Regions from separate parts of the Verrucosispora sp. WMMC514 genome, predicted to be linked through region 2. Evidence: riboswitches for the same ligand, from Rfam matches in the RefSeq annotation. Region 2 holds a riboswitch; each other region holds the start of a gene.
What was found. Region 2 has a riboswitch for cobalamin ahead of O7597_RS25310 (ribonucleoside-diphosphate reductase subunit alpha). Riboswitches for the same ligand answer to the same signal wherever they lie in the genome.
Positions count from the first base shown of each region.

Region 1: it holds a riboswitch for cobalamin, as region 2 does, so the genes downstream of both, metE (5-methyltetrahydropteroyltriglutamate--homocysteine S-methyltransferase) here and O7597_RS25310 (ribonucleoside-diphosphate reductase subunit alpha) in region 2, are expected to answer to the same signal.
Region 3: it holds a riboswitch for cobalamin, as region 2 does, so the genes downstream of both, O7597_RS04910 (prenyltransferase/squalene oxidase repeat-containing protein) here and O7597_RS25310 (ribonucleoside-diphosphate reductase subunit alpha) in region 2, are expected to answer to the same signal.

Region 1 is NZ_CP114906.1:6,574,134-6,583,515, reverse strand. It holds gene O7597_RS30395 (FtsX-like permease family protein) at 1-1,330, opposite strand, end outside; gene O7597_RS30390 (ABC transporter ATP-binding protein) at 1,338-2,060, opposite strand; gene O7597_RS30385 (ABC transporter ATP-binding protein) at 2,057-2,989, opposite strand; gene O7597_RS30380 (ferredoxin reductase family protein) at 3,391-4,749, shown strand; gene O7597_RS30375 (alpha/beta hydrolase) at 4,967-5,701, shown strand; cobalamin riboswitch at 5,770-5,981, shown strand; gene metE (5-methyltetrahydropteroyltriglutamate--homocysteine S-methyltransferase) at 6,092-8,017, shown strand; gene O7597_RS30365 (hypothetical protein) at 7,930-8,328, shown strand; gene O7597_RS30360 (hypothetical protein) at 8,437-9,382, opposite strand, start outside.
Region 2 is NZ_CP114906.1:5,437,119-5,446,500, forward strand. It holds gene O7597_RS25290 (hypothetical protein) at 151-690, opposite strand; gene O7597_RS25295 (helix-turn-helix transcriptional regulator) at 898-2,136, shown strand; gene O7597_RS25300 (hypothetical protein) at 2,346-2,495, shown strand; gene O7597_RS25305 (hypothetical protein) at 2,492-2,839, shown strand; cobalamin riboswitch at 2,993-3,199, shown strand; gene O7597_RS25310 (ribonucleoside-diphosphate reductase subunit alpha) at 3,341-5,713, shown strand; gene O7597_RS25315 (ribonucleotide-diphosphate reductase subunit beta) at 5,749-6,744, shown strand; gene O7597_RS25320 (ABC transporter ATP-binding protein) at 6,824-7,615, opposite strand; gene O7597_RS25325 (ABC transporter substrate-binding protein) at 7,612-8,598, opposite strand; gene O7597_RS25330 (iron ABC transporter permease) at 8,624-9,382, opposite strand, start outside.
Region 3 is NZ_CP114906.1:1,086,494-1,095,875, reverse strand. It holds gene O7597_RS04920 (peptidase) at 1-832, shown strand, start outside; gene O7597_RS04915 (hypothetical protein) at 864-1,358, shown strand; cobalamin riboswitch at 1,435-1,577, shown strand; gene O7597_RS04910 (prenyltransferase/squalene oxidase repeat-containing protein) at 1,706-3,160, shown strand; gene O7597_RS04905 (hypothetical protein) at 3,157-4,017, shown strand; gene O7597_RS04900 (CbiQ family ECF transporter T component) at 4,010-5,251, shown strand; gene O7597_RS04895 (ATP-binding cassette domain-containing protein) at 5,248-6,879, shown strand; gene O7597_RS04890 (ECF transporter S component) at 6,876-7,733, shown strand; partial or broken gene O7597_RS04885 (tRNA (adenosine(37)-N6)-threonylcarbamoyltransferase complex transferase subunit TsaD) at 7,747-7,857, opposite strand; gene def (peptide deformylase) at 7,861-8,409, opposite strand; gene O7597_RS04875 (superoxide dismutase) at 8,474-9,088, shown strand; gene O7597_RS04870 (hypothetical protein) at 9,093-9,353, shown strand.

The DNA of each region.
Region 1 (9,382 bases), 1.1 Mb from region 2:
CCGCGAGCAGCAGGTCGGTGCCGGACCGGGCCAGCAGGTCGCGGCGGGTGCGTCGGGCGTCGGGCGCCGGGCCGGGCCGGATCGCGAGCACGGTGAGGACGGCGGCGAGGACCAGCGCGCCGCCGGCCACCGCGAGGACCTGGACACCGGTCACGGCCGGCCGGGCGGTCAGGCCGGCGCCGTCCAGCGGCGGCAGGTGGGTCAGGCCGGCGTGTACGGCCGACGAGGCCGGTATCGCGAGCGCGGCGGCGACGGCGGCGACGACGACGGCATCGAGCGTCGCGGTGGCGGCGAGTTGGCGGCGACTGGTGCCGAGGGCGGACCGCAGCGCGGTCTCGTCGGCGCGCACGCCTGCGGTCAGTCGGCCGGCGAGGACGAGTGCCGTCGCGGTCAGGACACCGCCGAGGACGGCGACGGCGAGCACGACGGCGGCGGTGACGTGCCGCTGGTCGTCGGCGGACCGCAGGGTCAGCGGCAGGTCGGAGGCGACCCGGGCGAGCCGGACGCGGTCGCCGAGGGCGGCGGCCAACCGACGGTCGGCGCCGCGGACGGACCCGGCCACGGTCTCCAGATCGCGGCGGTTGGCCTGGGACAGGTCCGGGTGGGCGGTGACCTCCATCCGGTCGACGGTGGCGCCCGTGGTGATCAGGTCGGCGAGGTCGACGAGGAACGGGCCGTAGGCGTTCACCGGCTGCCGGAAGCGACCGTCCTGGTGGCCGGTGGCGGAACCGGCCGCGGCCAGCGGGTCGCGGTCCCAGCCGCGTCCCGGCAGCGGGCGGACCACACCGACGACCGTCACGTCGATGGCCGGGACGGGCGCGTGCGCCAGCTCGGCGCCGAGGCGCACCCGCCGACCGGTGGTGAGGTCGAGCAGCTGGGCGGTGGACTCCAGCAGCACGGCGTCACCACGGTCGCGTGGCCAACGCCCGGTGACCAACTCGGCTCGGGTCGGCAGGTCGTCCAGCCCCGACAGGTACGCCTGCGCCGGGACGGTGGTGCCGGGGGCGAGCGTGGGCGGCAGCGCCCGCAGCACCGTCGACGCCCGCGTGGTGGTGGTCACCGGGAACGGGGCGAGCGCGGCGGCCACCGCGGTACGGGTGTCGGCGGCGACGGACCAGGTGTCCCGGCCCTCGACGGTGCCGGTGTAGACGGTCACGTCGACGGCGGCCGGCGCGGCGCGGGCCATGGCGACCTCCAGCGCCCGCTCGGTGGTGCGGGTGCTCAGCAGGGTGCAGGTGCCCAGCAGGGTCGCGCCGACCGTGACGATGCCGACGAGGGCCGCCAGCAACGGCCACTGCGCGCGGGCGCGCCGGATGACCAGCCTCAGCATCGACGCGTCACCTGGCGTCCGGCACGGGCTCGGGCGGTCGTCCGGCTGTCTCGTCGGTGAGCTGCCCGTCGTCGATGCGGATCACCCGGTCGGCCAGTGCCATCATCACCGGGTCGTGGGTGGACACGAGTGCGGTGACGCCTTCGGATTCGACCACTGCGCGCAGCAGGGCCATCACCGACAGTCCGGTCTCGGCGTCCAGTTGCCCGGTGGGCTCGTCGGCGACCAGGAGCCGGGGCGAGGCGGCCAGCGCACGGGCGATCGCCACTCGCTGCTGCTGGCCGCCGGACAGCTCGGCCGGCCGCTGCCGGGCGTGGTCGGCCAGGCCGACCAGGTCCAGCAGCAACTCGACCCGGCGCTCACGCTCGGCCGGGGCGACGCGGGCCAGCCGCAGCGGGGCGGCGACGTTCTCCGCGGCCGACAGCACCGGGATCAACCCGAAGCTCTGGAAGACGTAGGACACCTTCTCCCGTCGTAACCGGGACAGGCCGTCCTCGTCGAGGTCGGTGACGTCGGTGCCGTCGACGTGCACCGTGCCGGCGTCCGGGCGGTCGAGGCCGCCGACGGTGTTGAGCAGGGTGGTCTTGCCCGAGCCGGAGCGGCCGACGAGCGCCACCATGGAGCCGGCGGCCACGTCGAACGACACGCCGCGCAGGGCGTGTACGACGGTCGGCCCGGTGCGGAAGCGCCGGTGCACGTCGCGCACGCGCAGCAGCGGCTCGCCGCTCATTCGTCGCTTCCCGAATCGGGGCGGATCGTGATGTGGTCGGGTTCCAGGGCCAGCCGGACCCGCCGGGTCAGCGCCAGCGCCTGACGGAAGTCACGGGGCACCTGCACCCGCCCGGCCCGGTCCATCACGGCGTACTCCTCGGCGATCACCTGGGTGTCGCCCTGCTCGTTGGTGGTGGTGCGGCGCAGCACCTCGCTGCTGGTGCGTCCGTCCCGGATCGCGACGGTCCGTTCGACCTGGCCGCTGACCGCCGGGTCATGGGTCACCACCACGACGGTGACGCCGTACCGCCGGTTGACCTCCCGGAGTACGCCGAAGACCTCCGCGGACGTGGCGGCGTCCAACTCGCCGGTCGGCTCGTCGGCGAGCAGGATCCGCGGCTGGTTGGCCAGCGCCACCGCGATCGCGACCCGCATCTGCTGCCCCCCGGACAGTTGCCCGGGGCGCCGCTCGGCGCAGTCGGCGACACCGAGGCTGTCCAGCAGTTCGGCGGCGCGCTCCCGGCGCTCCCGCTTCGCGGTACGGGCCGCCGTCATCGGCAGGTCCACCATCTCCCGCGCGGTGAGGTACGGGATCAGGTTGCTCGCCGTCTGCTGCCGCACGAACCCGACGGTGTGCCGCCGGTACGCCACCCGATCCGCGCGGGACATCGTCAGCAGGTTCCACCGGTCGACCCGGACCCGCCCGGCGGTGGGGGCGTCGATGCCGGCCAGGATGGAGAGCAACGTCGACTTGCCCGACCCGGAGGCACCGACGACGGCGACCAGCTCACCGCCGGCCACGGTCAGGTCCAGTCCCTGCAGTGCCTGCACCTCGATCGAACCGGTCTGGTAGATCCGCACCAGGTTCTCGCAGACGATGAGCGCGTCCCGGCCGAACTCGGGGGCGCGCGCGGACGACTGCGGCAGGGACAGCGGTGTGCTGGCCATTCCTTCCCTCCGTCCGGGTCGGGCCGGCGTCGAGCCAGCCTGGGCTGGCGGTCCGGCGCACCGAACCGGCCCTTGGGGTCGTCGGGCCGGCCCGCCTGGTTGCCGGAGGGGTCGAGGGTCCGATCGCCCCCACCGACGCAGATTGAAGCAGTTTCGCAACCGGCGGCTCCGTTGACCATGCCCCCGGCTGGCTTTCCTGCGCCCCTGGCAGCCACACGTCGCGGCGCGGGCGGCGGCGCAGCGTGTGGTGGCACCGCGACCTCGCCGCTCGCGGGCTCGGCACCGGGCAGGTTGCGATCGTGCTCGGCGAGCTTCCGGGCGCACGCCGACGCTGGCACGCTGAGGCGGACGGAACGGAATCCCACGCCACCCCGACCGGGACCGCTTCAGGAAGGCTCACGATGTCCACGACCACCTTCACCGCCGCCGCGGCAGGTCCGGTGCGCCGCACCGGCCAGGCTCGGGCCGCGTACCTGCTGCTCTGGACGTTTGTCCTGGTCAACCTGGTGATCCTCCAGGTCATGTTCGCTCATCCGAGCCGGCCGACGCCCAACACCCTGACCGCGATCGGCCGTTTCCTCGGCCTGCATCTGGCTTTCGTGATGGCACTGCAACTGCTGCTGATCGGCCGGATGCCGTTCCTGGAACGGCGGATCGGCATGGACAAGCTCACCAACTGGCACCGCTGGACCGGGTTCGCGGTCTTCTGGCTGGTCGTGCTGCACCCGACGTTCGTGCTGCTCGGCTACGCACAGATCGACCGGATCTCCTTCTTCGCCGAGATCCCGAACCTGGCCCGGCAGATGCCGGTGCTACTGGGCATGATCGCCGCAGTCCTGATCGGCGTGCTGGCGTCCACCTCGGTACGGATCGCCCGCCGCCGCATGTCGTACGAGCTCTGGCACGCCATCCACCTGGTGGTGTACGTGGTGATCGTGCTGTCGGTGATCCACCAGATCTACGAGGGCGCCTCGTTCGCCGGCAGCGCCGTCGCCAAGGCCTACTGGTGGGGGTTGTGGGCCTTCGCGGTCGGCTCGTTGCTGACCAACCGCCTGGTCGTGCCGCTGGTGCGCAACGTCCGGCACCGGCTGCGGGTCGTCGCGGTGGTGCCGGAGACCGACAACGTCGTGTCCGTCCACGTTGCCGGCAACCGCCTCGACCGGCTGCGCGCCCGTCCCGGCCAGTTCTTCTGGTGGCGTTTCCCGGGGCACAACTCCTGGTGGCAGGTCAACCCGTGGTCGCTGTCGGCGGCGCCCGACGGTCGCACGCTGCGGCTGACGGCGAAGGCGATCGGCTCCACCAGCGCCGGGCTGCGGCAGTTGCCGGTGGGCACCCGGGTCTACGCCGAGGGTCCGTACGGCGCCCTCACCACCGCCGCCCGCACCCGGGAGAACAGCCTGCTGATCGCCGGTGGCATCGGCATCACTCCGATCCGGGCGCTGCTGGAGGACCCGGAGTTGACCGGAGACGTCGTGGTGCTCTACCGGGCCCGCACGCCCGCCGACGCGGTACTGATCGATGAGCTGCGCGATCTGGCACAGGCCAGGGGCGCCCGCCTGCACCTGCTGACCGGTCGCACCGCCGACGGCAGCCAGCCGTTCAGTCCGGAGAGTCTGCGCGGCCTGGTCCCCGACATCGCCGAGCGCGACGTCTACCTGTGCGGTCCCGCGGCGATGGCCGGCACCGTGCGACGCAGCCTGCGCGCCCTGCGGGTTCCGTCCCGCCAACAGCATGTCGAGGCGTTCCGGTTGGGGGTGTGAACCTCACCGGCCGACAGTGCGCGAGGCGAGCGGAAGCGGCGCGGGAAACCCCGTGGCGGACCGGGACGGCCCGCTGCTAGTTTGCCCGAAGGCCGTGCGAGAGACCGAGGAGGTGGTACCCGTGAACGTTTCGACATGGGTGCTCCCCTCCGGGGTCACGGTCGGGCGGTAGGTCGCCCGGGAGCGCCGTTCACACGCACTCCCGAAAGGCACGACCATGCGATTCACCTCCGAACGACACCTCGACGACGGCGTCTTCGAACGCGGGTTCACGCTCGGCGACATCCCCGGTTTCCTGTGGACACCCGCGTTCGCGACCGCACCGGTTCCGCTGATCCTGCTCGGTCACCCGCCACTGGGGCTGGGCCGGATGTACCCCCGTCTGGTGGCGCGGGCCCGGGGCGCCGCAGCGGACGGCTTCGCCGCCGCCGCGGTCGAGCTGCCCGGCAGCGGTGACCGGCCGCGTTGGGCCGCCGCCGAGCAGGCTCGCGCCGAACTGCACCGGGTGCTGGCGGCGGGCGAGGCGGTGAGCGACGAGATCGTGGACGCTCTCGTCCTCCCGCTCGTCGACCGGGCGGTCCCGGAAGCACAGGCCGCCCTGGACTCCCTCCTGTCGCTGCCCGAGATCGGCGGCCCCGTCGGGTACTCCGGGGGAGTGATCTCGGTCGGCGTCCGACTCGCGGTGGTGGAGCCCCGGATCGTGGCCGCCGGTCTCTTCGCCGGAAGTTTCGTCCCGCGCCTCATCGTCGAACAGGCCCGGCAGGTCACCATTCCGCTGCACATGCTGTTGCAGTGGGACGACGAGGGCAACGACCGGCAGGCGGCGCTGGAGCTGTTCGACGCCTTCGGCTCCACGGAGAAGACGCTGCACGCCAACATGGGCGGACACACCGGTGTGCCCTGGTACGCGGGGGAGGACGCCGGCCGGTTCTTCGCCCGGCACCTGCGCTAGTGCGGTGTCCGGCCTGCTCGCGGTCCCGCAGGCCGGACACCTCGGGCTTAGCCGGCGGTGTGGCCCGTACGATGGCCGGTGGTGCTGGTTCGTCCCGCCCGGGTGGGTGGGGCGTCGTAAGAGGGAACCCGGTGTGAATCCGGGACTGCCCCGCAGCGGTGAGTGGGAACGACCGCCGTCAACAAAGCACTGGACCGTGAGGTCTGGGAAGCGACGGCCAGTAGGCGACCTGGTGTCATGCCCGCGAGTCCGAAGACCTGCCAGTGCTGCGCACGCCGCCGGCGTGCGTCGCCGGCGGTCCCGTGGGAGGACCAGGGCGGAAGCCGGTACCCGAGGTGTACCCGTCTTCCCTCCCGTGTCCGCCGGACACTTCGAGGGAAGGAACCCTTGGTGAGTACCGCATTCGGGCAGAGCACCGTGCTCGGCTACCCACGCATCGGCGCGAACCGTGAACTGAAGAAGGCCGTCGAGGCGTACTGGGCCGGCACCATCGACGCCGAGGCTCTGGCCGCCACCGCCGCCGGCCTCCGGGCGCAGGTGTGGCGGACGCTGCGCGACGCCCGTCTCGACGCGATCCCGTCGAACACCTTCTCCTACTACGACCAGATGCTCGACACGGCGGTCGCGGTCGGCGCGGTCCCGGACCGGTTCACCCGGCTGGGTCTGTCCGCGCTGGACACCTACTTCGCCATGGCACGTGGTGTCGACGCCGAGCCGGCGTTGGAGCTGACGAAGTGGTTCGACACCAACTACCACTACCTGGTGCCGGAGATCGCCCCGGACACCGTCTTCACCGCCAACCCGGCTAAGGCGCTTGACGAGTACGCCGAGGCCCGCGACCTGGGCATCACCACCCGGCCGGTGTTCGTCGGACCGGCCACGTTCCTGCTGCTGGCCAAGGGCGTCGACCCGTTCGCTCGGCTGGACGACCTGGTCCAGACGTACGCCCGGATTCTCGCCGAGCTGGCGCACGCGGGCGTCAGCTGGGTGCAACTGGACGAGCCCGCCTACGCCGCCGACCGTAGCCCAGCCGAGATCGACGCCCTGCGCCGCGCCTACACCCGGCTCGGCGACCTCACGCACCGACCGCGGATCTTCGTGGCGACCTACTTCGGTGACCTCGGCGACGCGCTGCCGGCCCTGCTGGACACCCCGGTCGACGCCGTCGGTCTGGACCTGGTCGCCGGCGCGGGCAACCTGCACCGTCTCGCCGCCGCCGGACCACTCGGTGGCAAGACCATCGTCGCCGGCCTGGTCGACGGTCGGAACGTCTGGCGTACCGACCTGCGGGCCGCTGTCGCGGCCGGCGCGACGGTCGCCGGGCTGGCCGACCACGTCGCCGTCTCGTCGTCCTGCTCGCTGTTGCACGTTCCGGTCGACCTGTCCGCCGAGACGCATCTCGACCCCCGGCTGTCCGAGCGGCTGGCGTTCGCCCGGCAGAAGGTCGACGAGATCGTCGTGCTCGGCCGCGCGCTGCGCGACGGCACCACCGCGCTGCCCGCGCCCCTGCCGGCCACCCCGGCAAACTGGCGTCACGACGACGTACGCGGCCGCCTCGCCGCGCTGCGCCCGGCCGACCGGCAGCGCGGCGACTATCCCACCCGGGCCGCCCGGCAGCAGGAACGACTGGGTCTGCCGGAGTTGCCGACCACCACGATCGGGTCGTTCCCGCAGACCGCCGAGCTGCGGAGGGCCCGCGCCGCGCACCGGGCCGGCAGCCTCGACGACGCCGGCTACGCGTCCCGGATGCGCACCGAGGTGGAGCAGGTCGTCCGGTTGCAGGAACAGCTGGGTCTGGACGTGCTCGTGCACGGGGAGCCGGAACGCAACGACATGGTGCAGTACTTCGGCGAGCAACTCGACGGTTTCGCCGCCACGCGGCACGGCTGGGTGCAGTCCTACGGCTCCCGCTGCGTACGCCCGCCGATCATCTACGGCGACGTGTCACGCAAGGCACCGATGACCGTCGCGTGGTCCACCTACGCGCAGTCGTTGACCAGCAGACCGGTCAAGGGCATGCTCACCGGTCCGGTCACCATCCTGGCCTGGTCGTTCGTCCGTACCGATCAGCCCCTCGCGGACACCGCCGACCAGGTCGCGCTCGCCCTTCGCGACGAGTGCCGCGACCTGGAGTCCGCCGGGATCCGGGTCATCCAGGTCGACGAGCCGGCGCTACGGGAGACGCTGCCGCTGCGCAGGGCCGACCAGAAGACGTACCTGGACTCGCGGTGGCGGCGTTCCGGCTGGCCACCAGCGGCGTCGCCGACGACACCCAGATCCACACCCACCTGTGCTACTCGGAGTTCGGCGAGGTGATCGGTGCCATCGACGCCCTCGACGCCGACGTCACCAGCATCGAGGCGTCCCGGTCCAAGATGGAGATCCTCGACGACCTGGCCGCGATCGGCTACGGCCGGGGTGTGGGCCCCGGGGTCTGGGACATCCACTCGCCCCGGGTGCCGTCGCGCGACGAGGTGGTCGAGGCGCTGCGCCGGGCCGTCGCGGCCGTGCCGGCCCGCCGGTTGTGGGTGAATCCGGACTGCGGCCTCAAGACGCGCGGCTATCCGGAGGTCGAGGCGTCTCTCCGGCACCTGGTGGCCGCCGCCGCCGAGGTACGCGGGAGCTGACCGCACCGGGCCGGGTGGTACCGACCTGAGCGGAACTGTATGAAGGACCGGTTGGCCGGCACGGGGTAACCCGTGCCGGCCAACCGGCCTCAGCATCGACGAGCGTTGTCAGCCGAGGGTGCCGCCGATGTGTTTCCAGTCGCTCCAGGTGCCTTGCCAGGTTTTCTGGTAGACGGTGCCGCCGGGGCTGCGGGCGAAGACGTCGTACTGGCCGTCGTGGTAGGTGACGGCGGGGGTGCCGGCGACGGTGCCGCCGAGGGATTCCCAGCCGAGCCAGCCGCCGGGTCGCCAGGTGTTCTGGCTGAGTTGGCCGCTGGGGCTGATGCCGAAGACGTGGTATTCGCCGTTGGCGTAGACGGCGCCGAGTCCGCCGTCGACGATGCCGCCGATGCTCTTCCAGTCGCTCCAGGTGCCTTGCCAGGTTTTCTGGTAGACGACGCCTCGGGGGCTGCGGGCGAAGACGTCGTACTGGCCGTCGTGGTAGGTGACGGCGGGGGTGCCGGCGACGGTGCCGCCGAGGGATTCCCAGCCGAGCCAGCTGCCGTTTCGCCAGGTGTTCTGACTCAACTGGCCGCTGGGGCTGATGCCGAAGACGTGGTGTTCGCCGTTGACGTAGACGGCGGCGAGGCCGCCTTGGATGATGCCGCCGAGACTTTTCCAGTCGCTCCAGGTGCCTTGCCAGGTTTTCTGGTAGACGACGCCTCGGGGGCTGCGGGCGAACACGTCGTACTGGCCGTCGTGGTAGGTGACGGCGGGGGTGCCGGCGACGGTGCCGCCGAGGGATTCCCAGCCGAGCCAGCCGCCGGGTCGCCAGGTGTTCTGGCTGAGCTGACCACTCGGACTGACCCCGAACAGGTGGTACTCACCCTCCGCCCGCACCACAGCCGGACCACCGGGCTCAGACACGGACCAGAGCGCCTCGACAATGCGTTGTGCGTCAGCGGCCTGGGGCTGGTAACGCTCCGGGAACTTCGATCCCTGTACGTCCTGGCACACGTCCCCGATCTGCGCGGTCATCCACGAATTGTTCGGATACTCGCGGATCATCTTGTCG
Region 2 (9,382 bases):
TGTCTGCCCTTCGTTATGACTGGTGGGTTCGCTTCTGCAACTTAATTCAGTTGTGATCGCACAGCAACCAACAAACGTGGTTGAAGACTGTAACCCCCGCCCAATGCGCCGTCCGATATTTCCTCTGGATCCCTCGCGGCCTGCTGGCCGTCAGACGCCCAGTAGGACGGAGGCATGTGTGGGGGAGGCGCTGGTGACTCGGACCCGGAGAAAGAGACGAACGTGCTGAGGGGCGGGTGCGCCGAGCCAGCGCTCAGTCTCCAATCGGAGGCGGGTGATGTGCCGGTCATCCTGGAGCAGGCAGTGCAGCGGCTTTTCACTGTCCTCCGGGGCCCAGTCTGATGGAACCTGCTGCGTTTGCTGCGGCCATGTCAGTGCGTCGAACAGGGTCTTGAGCTGGTTATCGATGTCTGCCCTGCTGAGGACGCTTCCCGGCGCGGCTTCCCGCAGCAACAGGATGTCTAGGTCTGCTCGCAGGTTGTACGCGTCGTGCACGACCGCAGTAAAGCCATGTCCGGCGATGGTCTTGTAGTTGGTGCCGTCAGGCTCAGCGGCTCTCGCCAGTTGCTTAAGTGGCTCGTGCGTCCACAACTCCGCCAGCTGTCCATGGAAGCGTCGGCGGACGTCCATCTTGTGCTTCGCGCTGGCGTCGGGGGTGAGCACGCCGTCGTAGGTCAGGGTGAAGCGCATGGGGTATGTCTATCCCACAATGGGAGTTGGCGGCACCGCGCACCGAATAAGTCTCGGCCAGTCGACTGACCACCTCCGCCGACGGCACGACTCGCCTGTCGGGCGCTGTCTGGCATCCCGGTGCCGGGTACCGTCGACTGTGGCGGCCCGCCGGTGTGCAGGCCGGCAGGTCACCGCCCGGCCCTCCACCTGGGGAGACGATCGACCATGCCGACCATCGGGGAGCACCTCGCCCGTATCCGTCGCCAGTCCACCCTCACGCAAGAACAACTCGCCGAGCGTGCCGATGTGTCGGTCGAGACCATCCGCAAGCTGGAGCGCGGCGAACGGGCCTCCGCGCGCATGGCGACATTGCACGCGCTCGCCCGCGCCCTGGACGTGCCCACCACCGCGCTGCTCGGCGACACCTCGCAGGCCGCAGCCCGACGCGAACCCGACCACCGGCCGCTGTCCCTGGCGGCGATCCGGCGGACACTGACCCCGGCCCGAGGGCTGGGCGGCCCGGTCACCGTCACGCCGGCCGGACCGCCGCCCGCCCTAGACTTTGTCCGCCGTCGCCTGGGCGACCTCGACGCGGCCTACCACCGAGGCGACTATGCGGCAGCCCTGACCGGCATGCCCCGGCTGATCGAGGACGCGCAGCACACGGCAATGGCCGTCGCCGACCCAGAGCGCATCCGTGCGTACGTGACGTTGGCGCAGGCCCGCTATCTGGCCGGCGAGCTGCTAATCCAGCTTCGGGCCGGGGATCTGGCATATGCGGCTGTGGCCGGAGCCCTCGACGCCGCCGAGGTGGCCGGTGACCCAGTACTCGGTGCGTCCACAGTCAAGGGATCGTCGTGGCTGCTGCTGCGACAGGGTCGGCTCGACGAGGCCGAGCAGGTGGCCATCGCCACGGCAGACGCAGTGGAGCCGCGGCTACGGCGGGCGGAGCCGGCGGAGCTGGCGGTGTGGGGCTGGCTGCTGCTCGCCGCCGCCGCTGCTGCCGCCCGGGACAACCGAGCCGACGACGCGAACGCGCTGCTCGACGCGGCGGCGGCTGGCGCGGCGCGGCTTGCGGACCGGCCGGTGGGCGGAGGGCACCTGGCGATCCTTGGCGGATTCCGCGCGGCCCGGGTGGAGATGATGCGGGTGGAGGCGGCGGCCGTTGCGGGGGATGCCGGCCGGGTGTTGGAGATGGCCGAGCGGGTGCCGGTCGGGGCCACGGTGGCCACGGTGGCCACGTCGTGGCAGCGGCACCGGCTAGATGTGGCGTGGGCGTACGTCCAGCAACGGCAGTATGCCGACGCCACCGGGGTGCTGTTGGACCTGCGGGATCGGGCTCCGACGTGGCTGCGGCAACAGCGGTACGCTCGCGACATCGTGCAGCAGATCACCAACGGGCGCCGTCGGGCGATGTCGACAGAACTGTCCGAGCTGGCCACGCTCGTCGGCTGCACGCTCTGACCTGTACACCACGTACCAGTCACACCGCTGACCTGCGCGTCTGGTCGTTGACGTCCCTGGTAGTTCGTCGGTCTAACCGGGACGGTGGGCGGGAGATGCCGGGCGTGGTCCCCCTGCGCCGGGCATCTGCGGCGGCGGCGGTGTCTATCGCGTCCCACCCGGTGCGGGGAACCCGCCGCCGCCTTCCTGAACATGGCGGAGGTGATGACGTGAGCAGGTGGCGCAGGTTCTGGTGGTGGCTGCGGCGGCGGCCGAGGCCGCTAGCTGACGGCAGGCAGTGGCGGGAGACCGTCGAGCAGGAGGCCGCCCGGCAACGCCTGCTCGACCAGGCCCGGAGCAGCGCCCGGTGGCTGGCATGACCGGGCGACCCGTGCGCTACCGCGACGCTATGGCCGCTGAGGCGATCCGGATCGGTCGCGCTGTCGACGCCCTGCCCGGCCGCCTCGGCGACCAGCACCTACCACGCCGGCCGCAGTGGACGTGCGGCACCTGCGACGGCGAACCGGTGTGGCCGTGCGCTCCGGCGCGGGTGCGACTCGCCGAGGCGTACGGCCGGGACCGGGTGGGCCTGTCGATGTACGCGGGTGCCTTGTTGACGGCGGCGTTGGACGACCTGCCGCGCGAGGATCCCGGCGAGCTGACCACCCGGTTCCTCGCGTGGCTGCGGTGCACCTGCGGGGCGGGTAGCCGCGCCGGGGCGTGACCGACGATCAGCATCCCGTCGCATCCGCCGTCCTTTTCGTACGCCTGCCTGCCTGCGACCGGTCAAGCACGGACCGGCATAGCCGGATGTGACCCACGTTGCAGGACACGCCGACACACCATCTGGTGTCTTGCGTTCGTGGGCCACCCATATATGGTGTCACCCGTAGCTGGTTCGGGCGCCCATCCGGGGCGGCCGAGGCAAGAGGGAACCCGGTGGGAATCCGGGGCTGCCCCGCAGCGGTGAGTGGGAACGACAGCCGTCACGAAGCACTGGGCCACGGCCTGGGAAGCGACGGCCAGTAGGAGCGCGTTAGCACGCCCACGAGTCCGAAGACCTGCCAGCACGCCGCCCGCACTCGTGGGCGGCGGCCGCAGGCCGCGTGGGACGGCCGACGCCAGGAACGGGCCGTGCCGCCTGCGCGGATCCCGTGGCGTCCTCCCGCGTGTCCGAGGCCCTCGGTGACGGCGCGAGGAGAGAGACGTGACGGTCGTGCGGGAGATGGCGGCCTCCGGCCCAGCTGTGTCGGAGCAGCGCCGGCAGGTGATGCAGGTCCGCAAGCGCGACGGCGCCACGGAACCGGTGGACGTCAACAAGATCGTCCGTGCGGTGGAGCGGTGGGTTGCCGACCTCGACGAGGTGGATCCGCTGCGGGTGGCCACGAAGACCATCAGCGGTCTGTACGACGGTGCCACCACCGCCGAGCTGGACAAGCTGTCCATCCAGACGGCCGCCGAGCTGATCGGTGCGGAGCCGCAGTACTCGAAGCTGGCGGCGCGGCTGCTGGCCGCGTACGTGGACAAGGAGGTCCGTGGGCAGCAGGTGGCGAGCTTCAGCCAGTCCATCCGGTACGCGCACGGCCTGGGGCTGATCGGGGACGCCACGGCCGATTTCGTGGCCCGTAACGCGCGCAAGCTGGACGACGCGGTGGACCCGGACGGCGACCTGCGGTTCGAGTACTTCGGGCTGCGTACGGTCGCGGACCGCTACCTGCTGCGGCATCCGCAGACCCGGCTGGTGGTGGAGACGCCGCAGTACTGGCTGCTACGGGTGGCCTGCGGGCTGTCGCAGACGCCGGGCGAGGCGATCGCGTTCTACCGGCTGATGTCGAGCCTGGCCTACCTGCCGAGTTCACCGACGCTGTTCAACTCGGGTACCCGGCACACGCAGATGTCGTCGTGTTTCCTTGTCGACTCGCCGCGCGACGAACTCGACTCGATCTACGAGCGTTACCACCAGGTGGCGAAGCTGTCGAAGTTCTCCGGCGGGATCGGCATCTCCTGGTCGCGGGTGCGGGGTCGGGGTGCGCTGATCCGGGGCACCAACGGCAGGTCGAACGGCATCGTGCCGTTCCTGAAGACGCTCGACGCCGGGGTGGCGGCGGTCAACCAGGGTGGCCGACGCAAGGGCGCGGCCTGCGTCTACCTGGAGCCGTGGCACCCGGACATCGAGGAGTTCCTGGAGTTGCGGGACAACACCGGGGAGGAGTCCCGGCGTACCCACAACCTGAACCTGGCCAACTGGATCCCGGACGAGTTCATGCGGCGGGTCGAGGCCGACGGCGACTGGTCGCTGGTCGACCCGTCGGACGCGCCGGAGCTGCCGGACCTGTTCGGCGAGGCGTTCGACGAGGCGTACCGGGCGGCGGAGAAGAAGGCCGTCCGGACGGTCAAGGCCCGCGACCTGTACGGCCGGATGATGCGTACGCTCGCGCAGACCGGCAACGGTTGGATGACCTTCAAGGACGCCGCGAACCGGCTGTCCAACCAGACCGGTGCGCCCGGCAACACGATCCACCTGTCGAACCTGTGCACGGAGATGCTGGAGGTCAACAGCGACACCGAGACGGCCGTGTGCAACCTGGGCTCGGTCAACCTGGGCGCGCACGTCACCGCCGACGGCGTCGACTGGGAGAAGCTGCGCGCGACGGTACGCACGGCTGTGGTGTTCCTCGACCGGGTGATCGACATCAACTACTACCCGGCCGAGCAGACGGCGGTGTCGAACCCGCGCTGGCGACCGGTCGGGCTCGGGCTGATGGGGCTGCAGGACGCGTTGTTCACCCTGCGCCTGCCGTTCGATTCGGCGTCGGCACGGGAGCTGTCGACCCGGGTGCAGGAGGAGATCTTCCTGACCGCGCTGGAGACGTCGGCCGGGCTGGCCGAGCGGTTCGGCCCGCATCCTGCGTACGCCGAAACCCGGGCCGCGAAGGGTGAGCTGCATCCCGACCTGTGGGGCGCGGAGGTGACGCAGACGCAGCGGTGGACCGCGCTGCGGGAGCGGGTCGCCCGCCACGGGCTGCGGAACTCGCTGCTGGTGGCCATCGCGCCGACCGCCACGATCGCTTCGATCGCCGGGTGTTACGAGTGCATCGAGCCGCAGGTGTCCAACCTGTTCAAGCGGGAGACGATGTCCGGTGAGTTCCTCCAGATCAACACGTACCTGGTCCGGGAGTTGAAGGCGCGCGGGCTGTGGACGGCGCCGATCCGGGAGCAGATCAAGCGGGCCGACGGGTCGGTGCAGGGCATCGCCGAGCTGCCGGCGGAGGTGCGGGAGCTGTTCCGTACCGCGTGGGAGCTGCCGCAGCGGGCGCTGATCGACCTGGCCGCCGCCCGGGCCCCGTTCATCGACCAGTCGCAGTCGCTGAACCTGTTCCTGAGCGCGCCGACCATCGGCAAGCTCTCCTCGATGTACCTGTACGCCTGGAAGGCCGGGCTGAAGACCACCTACTACCTGCGGTCGCGTCCCGCGACCCGGATCCAGCAGGCCACCGTCGCCGTCACCCCGGCGATCAAGCCGGTCGTCGCGGTCAGCGACGACGAGGCGTTGGCCTGTTCCCTGGAGAACCCCGAGAGCTGCGAGGCGTGCCAGTGACCACCGTTTCCGAACCCGACACCGGCCAGCGGCAGATGCTGCTCGATCCCGGCATGGACCTGACCCTGCGGCCGATGCGCTACCCGCAGTTCTTCGACCGGTTCAAGGACGCCATCAAGAACACCTGGACCGTCGAGGAGGTGGATCTGCACGCCGACCTCGCCGACCTGGCCAAGCTCTCCCCGGCGGAGCAGCACCTCGTGTCCCGGCTGGTCGCCTTCTTCGCCACCGGCGACACCATCGTGGCCAACAACCTCGTGCTCAACCTGTACCAGCACGTCAACTCGCCGGAGGGCCGGCTCTACCTGTCCCGGCAGCTGTTCGAGGAGGCGGTGCACGTCCAGTTCTACCTGAACCTCCTGGACACCTATGTGCCGGACGAGCGGGAACGGTTCGCGGCGTTCGCGGCGGTGGAGAACATCCCGTCGATCGCCCGCAAGGCCGAGTTCTGCTTCAAGTGGATCGACTCGATCTTCGAGCTGCGCGAGTTGCGGACCCGCGCGGACCGGCGCGCCTTCCTGCTGAATCTGATCTGCTTCGCCGCCTGCATCGAGGGACTGTTCTTCTACGGTGCCTTCGCCTACGTGTACTTCCTGCGGTCCCGGGGTCTGCTGCACGGCCTGGCCTCCGGCACCAACTGGGTGTTCCGGGACGAGTCGATGCACATGGCCTTCGCCTTCGACGTGGTCGAGACCGTACGCGCCGAGGAGCCGGACCTGTTCGACGACGAGATGCGCCAGCAGGTCCGGGACATGCTCGCCGAGGCCGTCGAGTGCGAGGTGCAGTTCGCCGCCGACCTGCTCGAACAGGGCGTGTCCGGGCTGTCCCTGGCCGACATGCGCGAGTATCTCCAGCACGTCGCCGACCGCCGGCTGGCGCAGTTGGAGATCGAGCCGCGGTACGGGTCGAAGAACCCGTTCGCCTTCATGGAGTTGCAGGACGTGCAGGAGTTGTCCAACTTCTTCGAACGGCGGGTGTCGGCCTACCAGGTCGGAGTCTCCGGCACGGTCGCCTTCGACGACGACTTCTGACGGCGGTCCCATCCGCTGACCGAGGGCCGGCCCGGCGATGATCCTGCCGATCGTCGCCGAGCCGGGCCGCCGGCCGGTCTCAGACCCGGCTGGCGGTCCTTTCGACGGCGGGCTGGTCGTTCGGGTGGAACAGCAGGTGGATGGTGCCGTCGAGGTCGAGGCGCTGGATCCCGATGCCGTAGACGGGTTCGAGAACGGCAGGGTCGAGGACCTGCTCGGTGGTGCCGGCGGCGGCGACTCCACCCTGGCCGAGCAGCACCAGGTCGTCGCAGTAGCGGGCGGCGAGGTTCAGGCCGTGCAGCACGACGACGGCGCAGGTGCCGAGGTTGCGTACCAGCCGTAGGATCTCGTGCTGGTAGCGGATGTCGAGGTGGTTCGTCGGCTCGTCGAGCAGCAGGTGGGTGGCCTGCTGGGCCAGCGCCCGGGCGATGAGCACCCGCTGGCGTTCGCCGCCGGAGAGGCTGGCGAACGCCCGGGACCCCAGGTGGGCGGCACCGACCCGGGTCAGGCACTGCGCCGCGATCTCGTGGTCCGTCCGGCCGGTGCGCTGAAAGGTGGTCAGGTGCGGACCGCGGCCCAGCAACACCAACTCGGCCACGGTGAGGGCGGTCTCGCCGCCGGTCTCCTGCACCACCACGGCCAGTCGGCGCGCGGCCTCCCGCGGCGGCAGCGCGCCCAGGTCGTCGCCGTCCACGGCGACCCGTCCGGTGCCGCCGCGCAGCGCGCCGTAGAGCAGCCGCAGCAGCGTGGTCTTGCCGCTGCCGTTGGGGCCGATCAGTCCGAGCACCCGTCCGGGTCGCGCGGTGACGCTGACGCCGTCGATCACCGGGTTGGCGCCGTAGCGCCAGGACACCCGGGTCGCCTGGATCACGAGTCGGCCCCGAACCGTTGCACGATGCGCTCCAGCCCGTCGATCGACAGCGGGGTCGGCGGCTCGGTGAAGTTGAACAGCTGGGTCAGCACGTTGCCGTCGCGTACCGCGTTGAGCTTCTCGGCGCCGGGCAGGCCGGTCAGGCCCTGCTCGACGGCGGCGGGGTCACCGTCGCTGTAGAGCAGGATCAGCACGTCGGGGTTTCGGCCGAGCAGTTCCTCGACGGTGACCTCGAAGACCCGCTCCGGCGTGTCACCGAAGACGTTGCGGAAGCCGGCGGCCTCAAGTTGCGGGTGGGCCATGCTGGCGGTGCCGTACGCGTACGTGGTGCCGCCGCCGACCGTCGGGTACAGCACGGCGGCGGTACGACCGGACGCCGCCGAAGCGCCGGCCTGGATCTTCGCCATCCGCTGCCGGAGCGCGTCGACCGCTGTGGCCGCCTCCGTTTCGCGGCCGAACACCCGACCGTAGGTCTCCAGCTGGCGGTAGATGTCGTCGAAGCTGGGGGTGGCGGTGTTGTCCGGGCACATGGCCGGCTCCTCCAGCAGCGGGATGTCCACCGCCGTGAGGGTGTCGCGGGACAGGTTGTCGACCTCACCGAGCACCAGGTCGGGCTGCTGGCTGATCACCACCTCCTTGGAGATCTGCAGGTGCCCGCTGGTGTCGGTCTTGTCGGTCAGCAGCGGAATGCGGTCCAGTTCGGCGAGGGTCTCCGCGTCGTAGTACTCGCTGGGGTACTGCCCGGCCCGGGCGGTGACCCGGTCCAGCACGCCCAGCGCGTGCAGGTACGGCACGGCCGCGCTCTTGAGCAGCACGACCCGCTCCGGCGCGGCGTCGAAGGTCACCTCCACGCCGCAGTTGGTGACGGTGACCGGGTATCCCGGGGCGGCGGTGGCCGGCTCGTCGGCGGCACCGCCGCAGGCGGCGACCAGCAGCGCGAGAGTGGACATGGTCGCGGTGACGGCGAGACGGGTTGCCTTCATCGGTGCTCCTCGGCTCATCGGGCGCTCAGGCGCCGGTGGCGTGCAGACGACGGATCAGGACCAGCAGGAAGGGGGCGCCGAGCAGGGCGGTGATGATGCCGATCGGGATCTCCTGGGGGGCCAGCAGCACCCGGGCGAGCACGTCGGCCCAGACCAGCAGGATCGCGCCGAGCAGCGCGGCCACGGGCACCACGCGCACGTGCGGGGCGCCGACGATGCGGCGGGCGAGGTGCGGCACGACGAGGCCGACGAAGCCGATGCTGCCGGCGGCCGAGACCAGTACGCCGACACTGAGCGACACGAGCACGAGCAGCCGCAGGCGGAACCGGTCGGGTGACACGCCAAGCGTCTGGGCGGTCTCGTCGCCGATGGCCAGCACGTCGAGGCGTCGCCCGACGACGGTCAGGTATCCGATCATGCCGCAGAGCACGACGGCGGCGACCAGCAGGAGGGCGTTCCACCGGGCCAGTCCGAGGGAGCCGAGCAGCCAGAACATCACCGACCGGGCCCCCTCGGCGGACCCCGAGGCGAAGATCAGGAAGCTGGTGGTGGCGTAGAGGGCGTAGCCGACGGCGACGCCGGACAGCAGCAGCCGGATCGAGGTCACCCGTCCGCCGCTGCGGGCGATCAGGAAGACCAGCAGCGACGCGCCGAGCGCGCCGAGGAAGGCGCTGCTGGACAGGGCGTACTGCCCGAAGCCGGCGCCGGCGCCGAACAGGATCGCGGCGGCGGCGCCGCTGGAGGCGCCGGAGTTGATGCCCAGCAGGTACGGGTCGGCCAGCAC
Region 3 (9,382 bases), 2.5 Mb from region 2:
CCTGGACGCGGTCTTCGCGTTCGCCGCCGCCGGTGTCGCCGACGACTTCGGCGCTCGAGCCCTGGCCTGGGCGACCCGGCCGGACGTGCGTGACGGGTACATCGGTGACGGCACCACTGAGGCGTACGCGGGCGCGACCGCCAAGCTCGCACTCGCCGTCGCGGTCCGCGGTGGTGACCCGACCGACGTCGGCGGTGTGGATCTCATCGCCCGGTTGGAGTCGCTCCAGGACCCGGGTGGCCGGTTCACCGACCGGTCGGCGTGGGGTGATTTCAGTAACTCGTTCAGCCAGTCCTTCGCGATTCTCGCGCTGGACCGGACCGCGCAAGGTGTGCCGGCGGTTGCCGCCGGTTGGCTGGCGGGTACCCGGTGCCCCGACGGCGGCTATCCGCTGCTGCCCGCGCAGCCGGTCTGTGTGTCGGATGTGGACGTCACGGCCGTCGCGGTGCAGGCGTTGCGGGCCGCCGGTCGTAAGGCTGATGCCGCCGCAGGGCTGCAATGGCTGCTTTCGGTGCAACGCGCCGACGGTGGGTTCACCAACGCGGGTGGGGTCGCGAACGCCAACAGCACCGGGTTGGCAGCTCAGGCGCTGCGTGACGGTGGACGGCCGCTGGCCTGGGCCCGGGCCCGCGTGTTCCTGGCCGATCTTCAGGTCGGGTGTGCCGCCCCGGTCGCCGACCGGGGCGCTGTCGACTTCGACGGCGGCGTCTTCGATCCCGGTACCGCCCCCCGCGCCACCGCGCAGGCTGTTCTCGGTCTGACCGGCACCGGATATGCCCGGCTCTCCACTGTCACCGCGACCGCCGGCGCACCCACTCTGCCCTGCCGCTGACCGGCCGGCAGATTCCGTCCCACCAGAAGGAGTGCTCATGTCGCAGGTCTATGATCCCGTCCGTCGGTGGCTGGCGAGCATCGCGGCGGTGGCTGTCGTCGCCGTCGGGTTGATTGCTGTCGAGCCGTCTCCACGGGCCGCGCAGGCCGCCGCGTGCACCGGGACGTCGGGGGTCACCGTGGTGGTCGACTACGGTGCGCTCGGCGGCGGCGTCCAGGTGGCGTGCGCGCTCGGTGACCCGGCCACGGGCCTGGCCGCCCTGCAGGGTGCCGGCTTCACGGTGACCGGTACGAAGCGGTGGGGGTTGGCGTTCGTCTGCCGGATCAACGGAAAGCCGACCGCCGCGACGGAGCCGTGCATCAACACCCCGCCGGCCAGCGCGTACTGGTCGTACTGGCACGCCTCCGGCAGCGGCGCCTCCTGGACCTACAGCACGTTGGGGGCGACCAGCTACAACCCGGCCCCGGGCACGGTCGAGGGCTGGTCCTTCGGCTCCGGCGCGGCACCCAGCATCACCGCCCCCTGACCTGCGTGTACCCTTCACGAGCCGTGGACGTGCCGGGTGTCGCCCGCCACGCTGGCGCCGAGAGGTGACCGGCGGTACGGTGGCGACACCCGGTGCGCCGGGTACACAACTGAATACGTCCCGTACGGGGGGAAGTCGGTAGAAGCCGACGCTGACCCGCAACCGTGAGCGAGCACCGCCTCGCGAGCCGGAATGCCCCGCACAGGACGAGCGGCTTCCACTGTCGAGGTCTACAGGGTGGAGTCCGGGTAACCGAGGTACAGCATCTCGTCGCGGCCACGCGAGCGGATGCCGCCCGTCGGTGCCTTCCGGAGCTTTCACCGACCGCTCTGCGAAAGGCACCCCTCATGCCCACGTTCCCGCTCCGGCGCGTCGGCGCCGGTCTCGGCGCCGCCACCGCCGCAGCGCTCGCCATCGTCGCGACCACCCCCCTCGGCGTGGCCGCCGCGCCATCGCCAACCCACACCGCCGCCGCGCGCGACGCCGCGACCTGGCTCGCCGGGGAATACGTCGACGGCGTCCTACCTGGACCGTTCACTCCCGAGGACTGGGGGCTGAGCATCGACGGCGTGATCGCTCTCGCCGCCACCGGGGTGGCCGGCTCTACTCGACAGGCGGCGACGGCGCAGATCGCCGCGCACGTACGGTCCTACAACAGCTACGACGACTGGGGCATCGAGGGCTTCACCGACGGGGGTGCCACCGCGAAACTGCTCTACGTGGCCTCCGCCGCCGGTGCCGACCCCACCGACTTCGGCGGCTGGGACCTGCGTGCCGAGACCGTGGCCCTGCTGTCCGCGGCGGGCACCGGGCACCAGCGGGGCCGGATCACCAGCCGGACCACCGAGGCCACCGGCCCGGACCCCAGCAACACCTTCGATCAGTCCTTTGCCGTGCTGGGCCTGGCCCGCAGCGGCGGCGCGCCGCAGGAAACCGTCGACTTCCTCATCCAGCAGCAGTGCACGGCCGGCGGCTTCCGGCTCTACCCCGACGCCGACGGAGCACCGTCGCCTTCCTGCGACACCCAGGCCAGTGCCACCCTCGACGTCGACTCGACCGCCATGGCCGTGCAAGCACTGCTCGCGACCGACGCAACAGGTGCGGACGAGGCCGCTCAGCGCGGCGCGGACTGGCTGGTGGCGCAGCAACGCGCCGACGGGTCGTTCGGCGGGTCGGGGCCGACCAGCGGCGCGAACTCCAACAGCACGGGCCTGGCCGGGCAGGCCCTGGCCGCGGCCGGGCGCGACGCCGGAGCGGCACGGGCCGCCGAAGCCCTGGCGGCGCTGCAGCTCACCACCGCCAACGGTGGTGCCGCGGCGGCCGACGCCGGCGCCATCGCCTACGCCAGCGACGCGTTGACCGAGGCGGTCGCCGACGGCATCGCCGACACGTTCCGGGACCAGTGGCGGCGCGCCACCGCCCAGGCGCTACTCGGGCTGGCCCAGGTGCCGCTGAGCCGGATCGGCCTCGACGTGCCGCCCTCCGGTGAGCCCACCCCATCGGCCACCGTGCCACCCACGCCGACCGGCTCACCCAGCCCGACCGGACGACCGTCCCCGTCCGCCTCGCCCACACCGACCACCGCGCCCACCCACAGCCCGACACCGAGCGCCTCCCCGGGCGGCACGCCACCCACCCCCACCACGACGCCGACTCCCGCTGCCTCCGTCACCAGTCCCGCCGCCGGACCGGGCCGGCTGCCAACCACCGGCGCGGCGATCGGCGGGTACGTGCTCACCGCCCTGCTGCTGCTCGGCGGGGGAGCGGTGCTGCTGGTGCTCGGCCGTCGGCGGGCCACATGAGCATCCGGGCGACCCGCCTCGCCGTCACCCTCGCCGTGGCCGCCGCCAGTGTTTTGGTCGGTTCGGGTCCGGCAGCGGCCGCCGGCAGCGCGGGTTACTGCCCCGACGCCGCCGGTGTGACCGTCGTGGTTGACTTCAAGGAACTCGGCGGCGGCACCGTCGTCCGGTGCGCCCCCGGCGACCAGGCCACCGGCCTGGCGGCGTTGAAGGCCGCCGGCTTCCGGATCGCCGGCACACTGCGCTGGGGCGAGGGATTCATCTGCCGGATCGAGGGCAAGCCCTCGGCCAGCACGGAGAAGTGCGTCGACACGCCACCGGCCAGCGCCTACTGGTCATACTGGCACGCGCCCAACGGGGGTACCTGGACCTACAGCGACAAGGGTGTGCTCAACCGCAAGCCACCATCGGGCAGCTTCGAAGGCTGGTCGTTCTCGCTCAACCGCAACGCCGACAGCGCACCCCGACCTGGTGTGGCCCCCGCCCGGCCCGCACCACCGCCGCGCACCACACCACCCGCGCCTCCGCCGCCCGCACCCCGTACGTCCGCACCGGCGATGTCGGGCGGTACCCCACCGGCCGGGTTTACCCTGACCCCACCGGTGGCCGCCGCCACCGCGACCCCTTCCGGCAGCTCATCCGTGCCGACGACGGCCGCCACCGCTCCGCCGCTCGCGGCTGCGCCCGTTGCCCCGTCGGCCGATCCGACGGACTCGTACCCGGCGACCGAGTTCAGCGCCACGCGTGACACCGACGGCCTCCCGCTGGGCACCGTGGCGGGGGTGCTCCTGCTGGTCGCGCTGGCGGGTGGCGGGCTCGTCGCCGCCCGCCGCCGGCGAACCGCCGAGCCGGATGACTGATCAGGCCACCGCTGACGGGGTTGCGCGACAGCCACCTGTGACACCGCCTGACAGCCGGCCGGCCCTGGCGAGACGGCTACCCCGCGCCCTGCACCCGGGTGCCTGGTGGCTGTGGGCACTCGGTCTGGCGACCGCGGCCAGCCACACCACCAACCCGCTGCCGCTGGCGCTGCTCATCGCCGCTGCCGCGCTTGTGGTCGTCCGCCGCCGCGGTGACGCCCCCTGGGCGTTCGCATTCCGGATGTACCTGATGCTCGGCGCGGTGATCGTGGCCATGCGGGTGGTGTTCCGCCTCGTCTTCGGCGGCGGACAGGGGGACCACGTCCTGCTTCACCTGCCGGAGATTCCGCTGCCGGCGTGGGCGGCCGGCATCCGGCTGTTCGGCCCGGTCGCCGCCGAACAACTCCTCGGCGGCTTCTACGACGGGCTGCGCCTGGCGGCGATGCTCATCTGCCTCGGTGCCGCCAACGCTCTGGCCAACCCGAAACGCCTGCTGAAAGCGGTCCCTGGTGCCTTGTACGCGATCAGCACCGCCGTGGTGGTCGCGTTGTCGGTGGCTCCGCAACTTGTGGAAAGTGTGCTGCGGGTACGCCGGGCCCGCCGGCTGCGCGGTGCCGCCGGGCAGGGTCTGCGTGCCCTACGGGGCATCGCACTGCCGGTGCTGGCCGACGCCCTGGACCGATCCCTAGCCCTGGCCGCGGCCATGGATTCGCGCGGCTACGGCCGCAGCGCGGCGATACCTGCCGGCCAGCGCGCCTTCACCGGCGGGCTGGTGCTCGCCGGCCTGGTCGGGGTCTGCGTCGGCACGTACGGGCTGCTCGACACGACAGTGCCCGGCTACCTCGGTCTGCCGATGCTGATCGTCGGTCTGGCGACAGCCGTCATCGGAATGCTGCTGGCCGGCCGGCAGGTCCGGCGCAGCCGCTACCGGCCGGACCGCTGGCGGATCACGGAGGTTGCCGTCGCCGGCTGCGGGGCGGCCACCGCCGTCGTGATGGCGGTGGCCGGATCCGTGGCCCCGGACCGGCTCTACCCGCCGGTGAGCCCGCTCACCTGGCCCGAGCTGACCCCGCTGATGCTCCTGGTCGTCGCGGTCGCGGTCGCGCCGGCCTGGCTGGCACCGCCGCCGACACTCGCGGCTCACCGCACCCGCCGCCCGGTGCTCATCCCACCGAACGGCACGACCCGCAGCTCGCCGAAGCGCGACACCAGCGAGCCGGAGGCCCTACGTTGATCGACTTCAGTCGGGTGACCGTCCACTACGCCGAAACCCCCGAACCGATGCTGCGCGACGTGAACCTGCACATCCCCGAGGGCGAGTTGTGCCTGGTCGCTGGCCGCACCGGCGCCGGGAAGTCGACTCTGCTGCGGGCCATCAACGGGCTGGTGCCGCACTTCACCGGCGGCACGCTCCACGGCACCGTCACCGTGCAGGGCCGCGACACCCGCAGCCACCCTCCCCGTGACCTCGCCGACGTCGTCGGAGTCGTCGGCCAGGATCCCCTCGCCGGATTCGTCACCGACACCGTCGAAGAGGAACTCGCCTACGGCATGGAACAACTTGCCCTGCCGGCGCCGGTCATGCGTAAACGCGTCGAGGAGACCCTCGACCTGCTCGGCATCGCCGAGCTCCGGGACCGTCCGCTCCGGACCCTGTCGGGCGGGCAGCAGCAGCGGGTCGCCATCGGCGCCGTGCTCACCAGCCACCCGCAGGTGCTCGTCCTCGACGAACCGACCTCCGCCCTGGACCCCACCGCCGCAGAGGATGTCCTGGCCGCCGTCACCCGCCTGGTCCACGACCTCGGCGTCACCGTCGTGGTGGCCGAGCACCGCCTCGAACGTGTCGTGCAGTATGCCGACCGCCTGCTCTACCTGCCCGGCGACGGCACCGTCATCGACGGCGAACCGGCCGCTGTGCTCGCCGACGTCGATCTCGCGCCACCCCTTGTCGACCTGGGCCGGGCTGCCGGCTGGACACCCTTGCCGCTGTCCGTACGCGACGCCCGTCGCCGCGCATCGGACCTGCGGCAGCGGCTCGCCGACGCCCCGGCGCCTCCGGCCACACCACCACCGGCTGGTCTGCCGGTACTGGCCGCCCGCAACATCGTGGTGCGCTACCCCGGCACCGTCGCCGTGGCCGGCGTGGATCTCGACCTGCATCCCGGCCGGATCGTCGCGCTGATGGGCCGCAACGGCTCCGGCAAGTCCAGCCTGCTCTGGGCGGTGCAGGGCAGCGGCCCACGGCACAGCGGAACTGTCACCGTCGTCGGCCCCGACGGCGCCACCGACCCGAAAACACTGCCCGCCGGGCGTGCTCGACGACGGGTCGGACTGGTGCCGCAGACCCCAGGTGACCTCCTCTATCTGGAGACGGTGGAAGCCGAATGCGCCCAGGCCGACCGGGAGTCCGACGCATCCGTGGGCACCTGCCGGGCGCTGCTGGACCAGCTCACCCCCGCGCTGCCCGGCGACCAGCATCCCCGCGATCTGTCGGAAGGGCAGCGGCTGGCCCTCGCGCTCGCCGTCCAGCTCACCGCCGCACCACAGGTCGTGCTGCTCGACGAGCCCACCCGAGGCTTGGATTACCGTGCCAAACGGCAGTTCACCGCGATCGCCCGGCGGTTGGCCACCGAAGGTCGGGCGATCGTCGTCGCCACCCATGACGTCGAACTCGTCGCCACCCTCGCCGACCGCGTTGTCGTGATGGCGCAGGGGGAAATCGTGGCCGACGGCAGCACCGCCGAGGTCATGCTCGCCTCACCCGCGTTCGCCCCGCAGGTCGCCAAGGTGCTGGCACCGCAGCCCTGGCTGACCGTGGACCAGGTCACCGCCGCGCTGGCCGCCACACGGACACGAGGATGACGACCGCCCTGCGGGTCGCCCCGCGTACGGCCGTCGTGCTGGTCCTGGCCTCCGTCGCCGCGCTGGCCACCTTCAGCTGGCCGTTCTTCGTACCAGCCCAACCCGAGAGCATGGCCCGGACCACCGAGGCACCACTGGTCTTCATCGCCGTACTACCGATCCTGCTGGCCCTCGTCCTGGCCGAACTCAGCTCCGGCGGCATCGACAGCAAGGCCCTGGCGATGCTCGGCGTGCTCGCCGCCGTCAACGCGGCCCTACGTCCGCTCGGAGCCGGCACCGCCGGCATCGAAACGGTGTTCTTCCTGCTCGTGCTCGCCGGCCGGGTCTTCGGACCCGGCTTCGGGTTCCTGCTCGGCGCCACCTCGCTGTTCGCCTCCGCCCTGCTCACCGCCGGTGTCGGCCCGTGGCTGCCGTTCCAGATGCTGGCCGCCGCGTGGATCGGCCTCGGCGCCGGGCTGCTGCCGGCCCGGTTGCGGGGCCGGGCCGAGATCGCCGTGCTGGCCGGCTACGGTGCGATCGCCGCCTACGGCTACGGGCTGCTGATGAACCTGTGGTTCTGGCCGTTCAGCATCGGCGCGGACACCCAGCTCTCCTACGTCGCCGGGGCGCCGGTGCTGGACAACCTGCACCGCTTCGCCGTGTTCACCGCCGTCACCTCCACCTTCGGGTGGGACACCGGCCGCGCCATCACCACCGTGATGGCCATCGTCCTGGTCGGACCCGCCGTCCTGGCTGCTCTGCGCCGCGCCGCCCGGCGCGCCGCCTTCGAGGCGCCGGTCACCTTCGCCACGACACCAGGGCCAGCCATCCCGCCCGGGCAAGACAGCGGTCTCGGTGTGCGGCCGCCGGGGTAGGGCAGGCCGAGCAGGCGTGTTCGTCCATGCTGGTGGCGAGGGCGTCGCCGAGCAGGACGCCGTCGGCGACGATGCCGACGCCGGTCTCGTCGCAGGAGGTTTCGATGCCCAGGACGACCGGCATCGGTCAGTCGTCCTGGCCGGTGCCCACGCCGACGCCAGGGTGTTCGGCGTTGGTGGTGAGGATGCGTTTGCGGAGTTTGCTGGGAAGTCGGTCGACGTAGGCGAGGCCGTCGAGGTGGTCGACCTCGTGTTGGAAGCAGCGGGCCAGGGTGCCGGTGCCGTCCAGCCGGACTTCCTGACCGTGCATGTCGAATCCGGTGACGGTGGCGGTGGCGCAGCGGGCCAGTTCGGCGTGCTGGCCGGGGACGGAGAGGCAGCCCTCGGTGTCGGTCACCAGGTCGCGGTGCTCGGGTAGGTGCAGGACCGGGTTGACGACGGTGGCCACGGTGCGGGCGCCGGTGGCGTCGGGGCAGTCGACGACGAAGATCCGGGCGTCGACGCCGATCTGGTTGGCGGCCAAGCCGACGCCGTGGGCGGCGTACATGCTGGCGAACATGTCGGCGACGAGCTGGGCGAGGACGTCGTCGAAGTCGGTCACCTCGGCACAGCGACGGTGCAGGACGGGCGTGCCGTAACGGGTGATGGGGCGCGGGGTGCCTGTCGAGGTCTGCACAGTGGCCTATCCTATGCAATTGCCAAAGCTTTGCAGTAAGAGCAGCAGTCCCAGAGGAGTTCTGATGGCGGTTTACACCCTGCCCGACCTGCCCTACGACTACGGCGCGTTGGAGCCGGCGATGTCGGGGCAGATCCTTGAGCTGCACCACGATAAGCACCACGCCGCGTACGTCAAGGGCGCCAACGACGGTCTGGAGCAGCTCGTCGAGGCCCGGGCCAAGGGCGACTTCTCCACTCTTGTCGGTCTGGAGAAGACGTACGCGTTCAACCTCTCCGGGCACGTGCTGCACTCGATTTTCTGGGGGAACCTCTCCCCGGATGGTGGCGACCGTCCCGACGGCGAGTTGGCGGCGGCGATCGAGGAGCACTTCGGTTCGTTTGAGGCGTTCGCCGGGCAGCTCTCGGCCGCCACCAAGGGCGTGCAGGGTTCCGGTTGGGGTGTGCTGGCCTGGGAGCCGCTCGCGCAGCGGCTGATCGTGGAGCAGGTCTACGACCACCACGGCAACGTGGGGCAGGGCTCCACGCCGCTGCTGGTGTTCGACGCCTGGGAGCACGCCTACTACCTGCAGTACAAGAACGTGCGGCCCGACTACGTGGACCGGCTGTGGAACCTGGTCAACTGGTCGGACGTGATCGCCCGGTTCGATGCCGCCCGCGCCACCACGCCGAAGCTCTGACCGCATGACGGGCCTCACCCCGGCCGCCGCGGAACTGGTGCAACGCGCTGCCGGGGTCATCGCCGCCAAACATCGCGGCGACCTCGGCGGCGCTGAGGAACTCCTCGCCGCGTTCGGCTCCGAGCAGGCCAAGACCCTCGGTTTCTACCTTCTGGCGGACCTGAGCCTCGGACTGCTCCGCGCGCAGAGCGGTCAGTCACTGGACGATCTCGTCCGAGAGTTGTCCCTGCTCGTCGTCGCCACCACCACGCAGCCGGACAACTGACACGTGGTGACCACTGGTCGGTGTCGCCG